One region of the Paenibacillus sp. 10L310 genome, then DNA from elsewhere that is predicted to be linked to it. Evidence: riboswitches for the same ligand, from Rfam matches in the RefSeq annotation. Region 1 holds a riboswitch; the other holds the start of a gene.
The links. Region 1 has a riboswitch for cyclic di-AMP ahead of AC1DE7_RS27940 (3D domain-containing protein). Riboswitches for the same ligand answer to the same signal wherever they lie in the genome.
Positions count from the first base shown of each region.

Region 2: another riboswitch for cyclic di-AMP. It lies ahead of AC1DE7_RS09530 (3D domain-containing protein); the one in region 1 lies ahead of AC1DE7_RS27940 (3D domain-containing protein).

Region 1 is NZ_JBFTKC010000022.1:50,487-54,917, reverse strand. Features, by position in the region: gene AC1DE7_RS27950 (HD domain-containing protein) at 1-610, shown strand, start outside; gene AC1DE7_RS27945 (TatD family hydrolase) at 944-1,714, shown strand; cyclic di-AMP (ydaO/yuaA leader) riboswitch at 1,956-2,209, shown strand; gene AC1DE7_RS27940 (3D domain-containing protein) at 2,483-3,667, shown strand; gene rnmV (ribonuclease M5) at 3,823-4,368, shown strand; gene rsmA (16S rRNA (adenine(1518)-N(6)/adenine(1519)-N(6))-dimethyltransferase RsmA) at 4,373-4,431, shown strand, end outside.
Region 2 is NZ_JBFTKC010000003.1:119,532-123,962, forward strand. Features, by position in the region: gene lpdD (prenylated flavin chaperone LpdD) at 1-188, opposite strand, end outside; gene AC1DE7_RS09525 (polysaccharide deacetylase family protein) at 343-1,134, shown strand; gene AC1DE7_RS09530 (3D domain-containing protein) at 1,242-1,916, opposite strand; cyclic di-AMP (ydaO/yuaA leader) riboswitch at 1,919-2,115, opposite strand; gene AC1DE7_RS09535 (amino acid ABC transporter ATP-binding protein) at 2,335-3,057, opposite strand; gene AC1DE7_RS09540 (ABC transporter substrate-binding protein/permease) at 3,044-4,431, opposite strand, start outside.

The sequences.
Region 1 (4,431 bases):
GTATCAGATGTATTGGCAGATTTACTTCCATCCGGTAACTCGTAGTTCTGAAATTATATTGCGGCAAATATTCAAGCGAGCGAAAACACTCCTACAACATGGTTTTCAATTCCGCTTCATGATTGATCCACTCCCTCAATTATTTGAAGGAGAATTATCCGTGGATGAATATTTGCAGTTGGATGAAGCATTAATTCAGACGGCATTTACGCAGTGGCGCAAGGAGGACGATACTGTTCTGAGTGAGTTATGCGAACGTTTTATGGATCGCAAGTTATATAAGTATGTAGAGCTTGAACAGGTCGACTTGACAATGATGGAAGAGATTCGGGAAGCTTTTGTACAGGCTGGCCTCGATCCCGAATATGATCTTGAAATTGATTTTCCTTCGGATAATCCGTATGATGTGTTTCGTCCGGATGAATCCACAGATAAGCAGATTCTTCTTCTGGATCGACAGGACAATTTACGTGAGTTGTCAGAAGTATCTGACATTGTCCGTTCCATCAGTGGGCTTCACCGAGGGAAACATCATTTGTATTACCCGCAAAACAAGGTGGATGCGATTATTCACGAATTACCGTCACATATACGCCCCTATTTCTTGTAATCGTGTGGGTATAATCCGATGAAGAATTTCGATATCAAAACACTTTCTAAAAGAGCTATTTTCCATGATACAGTAATCTGCTTTAATGGGGAGTATATGTAGATCGACATAATTTTGTAAATGCAAGCAGGCAGAATGAGCACAATTAGCAATATATAGATCAGAATATCCGTATATCTTCTATATATTGTAGTTGTGAAGAAACAAACGTAATGATGTAATACACAGATTACCCAAAATGTTTTATGTATGAGTCATTAAATTATTGAATTTTACAAATTGGATTTTGAAAAAGAAGATAGTCGTTATTTCGACATGAAGGGAGATACAGACATGATGCTGTTCGACACACATACACATCTGGATGCACCACAATTCGACGAGGACCGCGAGGACATGATTCAGCGTGCTGTAGATGCAGGAGTTGGTCGCATGATCAACATTGGTTTTAACCGGGAGACAATTCCAACCACAATGAAACTCGCTGAAACATATGACTTTATATATGCAGCTGTAGGTTGGCATCCCGTAGATGCGATCACAATGCAGGAGGGCGATTTGGAGTGGATTGCATCTTTATGCAAGCATGAAAAAGTGGTTGCGATCGGTGAGATTGGATTGGATTATCACTGGGATACTTCACCAAAAGAAATACAGCATCGCGTATTACGACAACAAATTGCTTTGGCGCGTGAAGTGAACATGCCAATTGTCATCCATAATCGGGATGCGCATGAGGATATCATAAGAATTTTGCGTGAAGAGAAGGCGGGTGAAGTTGGTGGTGTGATGCACTCGTTCTCGGGCAGCTGGGAAACAGCAAAAAGTTGCCTCGATATGGGCTTCCATCTCTCCTTCGGAGGACCGATCACATTCAAAAATGCAAAGCAACCCAAAGAGGTGCTGGAGAAGGTTCCTATGGACCGGTTTTTCATTGAAACAGATGCTCCATATTTGACACCGCACCCTTATCGTGGGAAGCGAAATGAGACAGCGCATGTACGTCTGGTTGCAGAGGCAGCTGCGGAAATTAAAGGCATTTCGGTGGAGGAAATTGCTGCAATAACAACCAAAAATGCCATGGAACGATTTGGGATTCGTTAAAAAAACGAGCAAATGAGGTGAAAAAGGCAGGTAAGCGGAGGTAATTTGCCCTTTGATCCAAATAAATCAAGAATATTACAATATTTTAACCAAATATTCAGAAAAACGTACTTGATCAACGCTTTACAACATGCATCAAAACAGGATATCATCTTTTCAGTGAATTGTTGTGCGGAAAATTGGACAGATGTTCGGGGGATGAACAAAGGGACACTTTCCGATGAAACAACATTACTTTCATGAATCAGTCTCGCTGAGTCTCCGTTAACGGAGAGCGGGGGAACCAATAGGGCTTAAACATCGGTGTATTTGGCCGATGCGCAACGTTCGCTGACCCAAAAGCAGCGAAGGGAACTGCGAAGCCGTATTTGATTTCTTCTTTGGGTCTCGGGGTGAATTCAAGGGCGTCCGCCATGAGCGGGTGACCCAAGATAGGGCGGCTCTCTTTCGCCCGAACCCGACAGCTAACCTCGCAAGCGGAAAAAGAGAGGCAACCTCGTGCATGAATTTCCGATATTCAAAATCATTCGGAAGCCACGAAAGAGTTCCTCTTACACTCTTTCTTTGGCTTTTTTGTTTTTGAATAAAAGAAATATTGTCATCATACGGTAGGTATTCAGGAGGATGACATCATGTTGCGAAGATTGATTCATGGTGCAGAACCGGATTATGTTGGTCCAATCTGTGTTCTGTAGAAAATTTGGTATAGTCACGTCAAAGACATCATGCATTACTTTAGACGGCGAGGCTATGAAGGAGGACGGAGAAGTGGGCACATTCCAACCAGAAGAGACCCATGAGTCACGATCATCCAGTAAGTCTTTCGCGTTGCGGTGGAAGCATGAGAACATGCGTCAAATGGCATTGATCGCGATTTTCTCAATTGCGCTTACAATCATGATCTTGTTAGTCGTTTACGGTCAGGCCGGGAAACAAATTTCGCTGGTTATTGATGGCAAAGCTCAGGTGGTAGAGACTCGTACAGGAATGCTTCAGGAAATGCTGGAGGAGCAGTCGATCACAGTCAGCCCTCACGATAAGGTATCCATGTCCATGAATGGGGCGATTACAGATGGAGACCGAATCGTTATTGAGCGGGCCGTTCCAGTTAACATTACGGCAGACGGAGACACCAAGACTCTGTATACAACCGATTCATCGGTAGAAGATGCAATTCAAAAATCAGGTATTCAAGTTGAAAGTAATGATAAAGTGTATCCGGCGCTTGGAACTGCTATCAAAGCGGAGATGAAGATCCGTGTAGTGCGCGTAACAAAGCGTACAGTGGATGTAGAGCAACCGATCGCTTACAAAGTCATTAAAACGGCTGACCCTAGCTTGTACAAAGGTGATAACCGTGTCGTTGTGAATGGCAAAGAAGGCACAATTGTACAGCATATCGAAAAGGTATTTCAGGATGGAGAATTGGTCTCCAAAAAAATGGTCGGCAAATCTGTCGCTAATAATCGTGTAGATAAAGTGATCGCTGTCGGCACCAAAGCAAAACCGGTCGTGAAAGAACCTGAGATTCAGACCGTATCGGCTCAAACTTCAACAACCAAAAAGGCTACAACAACGAACTCGAAGAAAACATCTGCCTCGGGCAGCAAAGTGATTACCGTATCCGGGACTTCTTTTAAATACTCCAAAGTACTTAAAAATGTATCCATGACTGCCTACTCTTCCGAAGAGCCTGGCATTGGAACTAAAACAGCTTCCGGGACTCGTGTAACGGAAGGACGCACCATTGCGGTTGATCCCAAAGTCATTCCAATTGGCTGGTGGGTATATATCGAAGGTCTGGGATTCCGTCGTGCGGAAGATACAGGCGGTGCCATTAAAGGCAACAAAATTGATGTGTATTATGACAGTGTGAAGCATGCCCTGAATTTTGGACGTAAGAAAGGCAAGACGGTCTACGTGATCGGTCCGGTGAAGCCGGAAGCGAACTAAAATCGTTTTACTTTGAAATGGGAATGCTATAAAATAGTTGCATGAATGATTCATGCGGAATATGCGGCGGAGGAGTCTGAATTCAGTCTCCCCCGCCGTTTGGCAGAGAAGAGGATATTCCTCTTCTTTTTGCGTTAGAAAGGAAGAAATGGAACATGATAAAAGAAGTCATTGTGGTGGAAGGCCGTGACGATACGGTAGCTATCCGTCGGGCCGTGGAAGCCGATACCATAGAAACAGGTGGATCAGCAATCAACCAACGCATTCTGAAGCGGATTGCGCTTGCTCAGGAGAGACGGGGAGTCATTGTACTGACAGATCCGGATCATGCTGGCGAACGCATTCGAAAAATTATTGCGAACAAGGTGCCAGGCTGCAAGCATGCCTTCATTCCGGAAGCCGATGCAACGCGCAAAGGGGACATTGGGGTGGAGAATGCCTCACCAGAGGCGATCCGTCATGCTCTGGCGCGCGTACATACTTCATACGAAGGTGCTCCGAGCCTGATTGATTGGGAGGACCTGATCGCGGCAGGACTTATCGTGCATCCGCAGGCTGCTGCACGTCGCATGGAGATGGGTAATCTGCTGGGCATCGGTTATTGTAACGGTAAGCAGTTCCACAAACGTCTCAGTGTATTTCAGATTACACGGGAAGAGTTCTCTACAGCATTAGCGCAAATTGAACGTGAAGGATTGTGAGCATATGAAGAACATGGAAGAGACGATTGAAATTGCAACGCCCAAGCGTACGAAAGAGATTAT
Region 2 (4,431 bases), on a different contig from region 1:
AGCCGCTCACACAGCTCTTGTTCTTTATGCCCAGGAATATGGACTGTCGTCCCGCTTACGCGCTCATGATCCACGTAGAACGTGGCTACGGCGCCAATATGCGCCTTTCCTCCGGTAACGAGAAAAACCTTATCTTCTCCTGCTTCAATCACCTGTAAACGTATGGATTTCAAATCATATGTACTCATACCCATCCACCTATCCTTTTCTATATGTTATATATGGAGGAATTATGGCTGTCATAAGATAAATCCGCAATGAAACTTCTCACACTACGCATATTTTATGGAACCCCCGGGCATACCAAGGAGAACGTCATTTTGGAAAAGGAGGCCGTTTATTATGCGCGTACGCCTCATTATGCTGATGGTTATCGTTATTTTTCTCGGGGGATCTCATGCTCCAGTTTCATCGCAGGATGTTTCAAGCCCGCCAAGTGAATCAGTATCAGGTTCGGATTCTGCGGAAGAAGAACAACTGACATTGGGACAATTACGTCAAAAATATGCCGATACGTTCAAAACCAATGGTCCTTCAACCAAGAAGGTTGCACTGACTTTTGATGATGTACCTGATCCACGATTTACTCCACAAGTACTGGATGTATTGAAGAAATACAATGTCAGAGCTACATTCTTCATCGTGGGTAGTCGTGCTGAGAAACATCCGGATCTGGTGAAACGCATCGTTAAGGAAGGGCATATGGTTGGTAATCACAGCTACAATCATCCTGAATTCAGTAAGCTGTCGATGAATGCCTTTCGCAAACAAATTTTACATACCGGGGATATTATTCAACGTTTGGCGGGTTATACGCCTAAGATGATTCGGCCACCTTATGGAGACATTAATGAAGAACAGCTGAGATGGGCTGCCAAACAACACTATAGCATTGTGAACTGGAACGTAGACTCCCTGGACTGGAAAGGCCTTTCAAAGGAACAGGTGAAAGATAACATCCTGTCTGCCGTGAAACCTGGCTCCATCGTTCTGCAACATGCTGGAGGCGGTGTAGGGTCAAACCTGAACGGCACGATTGAGGCTTTGCCTGAAATTATTGAGGAACTACGTAATCGGGGATATGAACTGGTCACCTTGGACGAAATGCTGGGATTGCCCAAGGCCAAAGATTAAGATGACCGTGGTAGAAATAAATGAGAATATTAAAAGGGTGCTGTTCAATCGCGGATTAGCAACTGGCAGACACCCTGTTTGAATTCATTTTAAATGTTATTTTCTCTCTACTTCAGAATGTACAGCTCGATATCCTGAAAACCAAATGAACTTACAGACTGTTTGCTACCCGGGATAAAGATATCAATCCGGTGACCTTTGATTGCACCGCCCACATCCCGCGCTGTGGCTACAAAAGCCTGTTTTGGCAATCCTGGATGGCTGTGACCAGTTACCAGTACTTTAGTTCCAAGTGGAATCACACTTGGATCAACTGCAATCGTACCCAGTTCAAGGTCATTTCCGAAATAATCGACTGCACCCCAGCCTCCATTTTCAGACGGATCTGCAGAGTATGCCGTTGCTTTTACGTTCACAGCTTTGCTGTAATCGAATGTCTTACCCCAGGCTTGAACCACTTTGTTATCTGCGTTGACGTCCAAGCTTGCTGTAGTAACAGTCTTCGCTTGGGTCTTGCTCTCCGTTGCCGCAGCGGCTGCTACATTGTTTGCCTTACCGGGAATCGTAATTTTCAAACCACCATAAATGTTGTAAGGTGAAATGTCGTTGTTTGCTTTAATTAACGTGTTGAGTGCTACTCCATATTGTTTTGATAAGGTGTAGAAGGTATCCCCTTCTTTGGCCACATGAACTGAATCGGCGTGAGCCGGAACGGCTTGAATGAGCATTGCTGTTGTCATTAATGCTACTGCTGTTTTGGCTATACGTTTCTTGTTAATCATGGTCTTCCTCCCTCATTGTGCCTGCGAAGTTAGTTGTCGGATTCGGATGAGGAGCCCACCCTATAGGTTCTTCATTACATTTGAAACGTTATGTACCCCTAATTCACCCCAAGCAGTGTGCTGTAGATCTTCCCCCTGCACAATCTGCATCGTTACATCCCCCGCACTCCCTGTCCGGAAGTTTCGGCAGAGTTCAATATATCACAATTTTGTAACCTGAACTTGTAGTAATTCTTACCAAATGGTTTTTAGCATGTAAGCATATGTAAGAATACTGGATAATTCAGAAAAGTTGGGCGAACCGACTTCTTTATATTTGGTAACAGAAAAGTTACTTTTACGAATCCATACGTGATTATTATCCATAAAAAAATAGCGCTACCGACTCGAAGTCAGTAACGCTATTTGATCACTTCATTTAGAGTACTTTGGCAAGAAAATCACGTGTACGTGAATTTTTTGGAGCTCCAAACACCTCATCAGGTGTTCCCTCTTCCACAATAACCCCGCCATCCATGAACAGGATTCGGTCTCCCACTTCACGTGCAAAACCCATCTCATGCGTTACGATGACCATCGTCATCCCGCCTTCTGCAAGACGTTTCATGACATCCAGCACTTCGCCGACCATCTCAGGGTCCAGTGCCGACGTAGGCTCGTCAAACAGCATCACATGCGGCTGCATGGCCAATGCTCTAGCAATGGCGATCCGCTGCTTCTGTCCACCAGACAGCTGATTCGGGAATGTATCTTTTTTATCGTACAAGCCTACGGTGTTAAGCAGATCAGCGGCAATTTTCTCCGCTTCCTGAGTGGATTGTTTCTTTACTTTAATCGGAGCAATCGTAATGTTTTGCTCTACCGTTTTGTGTGGGAACAGGTTGAAGTGCTGGAACACCATGCCCATTTTCTCACGAGTTGCGTTAATGTTATGCTTGGGGTCCGTGATTGACACGCCTTCAAAATCAATCTCTCCTGAGGTAGGCTGTTCCAGCAGGTTCAAACAACGCAAGAACGTACTTTTACCTGAACCGGAAGGACCGATAACCACGACAACCTCACCTTTGCCAATCGTCACGTTTATGCCCTTAAGCACATCGTTATTTCCATAAGATTTGTGTAATTGTCTAACGTCTATCACTTGCACTCAACTTCCTTTCCAGTCGTCCCAGCAGCTTGGACAAAATGAACGTCATTACAAAGTAGATGGCTGCTGCAATCAAAAATGGACTCAAGCCTTGGTACGTAATGTTCTTGACTACACTTGCCTGATACATAATATCCACCATACCGATAACGGAGATAATGGAGGATTCTTTGATGATAGTTATGAATTCATTACCGATCGCTGGTAATACAGCTTTGAAGGCTTGTGGCAATATGATATAACGCATCGCGGCGCCTCTTCCCATACCTAATGAACGCGCTGCCTCCAACTGACCACGATCCACACCTTGGATACCTGCACGGAAAATCTCCGCCAGATAGGCACCACTATTGATTGAAAGTGTAATGATACCTGCCTGAAGTGCAGTGAAGTTAATGCCAAAGCTCAGAGAAAAACCATAGTAAATAATCATCAATTGTACCAGCATCGGTGTGCCACGGATCACTTCAACGTATGCCGTACCGATCCAGCGCAAGATTGCAGCGTCATGCAAACGGAACAAACAGATGATCAATCCAATAATTACCCCGAAGATAACCCCAAGTGCAGACAACAGAAGTGTGTATCCTACACCTGTAGCATAGAAACTTTTGTACTCCCAGAATACTTGGAAAATATTTTGTGATTTGTTCGCTTTATCCGCCATCAAGAGGCTGGCGTCCGTCACCATCTGATTGATTTTATCTTCGCTTTTCAGTCGCTCTAGTGTTCCATTTACTGCAGCTAGCAGCTCGGTATTACCTTTACGAATCCCGATTGCCGCTTCTGCTTGCTCTTCGTCCGGAACAGCAGCAGCAAGTCCAATGATATCGTCCAGATAACCTACAGCAACGGTATCTTCAACGATTGCCGCGTCAATGCGTTTTGTTTGCAGTTGAAGCACGATATCCGAGATTTTATCCAGCGCAGTAAGCTTCGCTCCTGGAATACTCTGTCCGATCGTTTCCTGAATGGAGCCTTTCTGAACGCCAATCTTCGCATTTTCAAGTTCTGCCATGGTTGGATATTTGTCTTTATCCACATTGCGAACCATAATCACTTGTTTTGATTTATAATAGGTGTCGGAAAAATCGATACTTTTCTTCCGCTCATCCGTCGGCGTCATACCTGAAATCACCAGATCAACACGCCCGCTCTGCAATGAAGGCAGAAGACCGTCGAAGCCCATATCCTCAATCACAAGCTCAGCGCCAAGATCTTTGGCAATCTCTTTGGCGATCTCAATATCGAAGCCGACGATTTCATCTTTGCCATTAATCACTTTATGGAATTCATATGGTGCAAAATCGGCACTTGTACCGAGCACCAGCTTTTTACTGCTTGAATTATCTGTAGTTCCACTTGCAA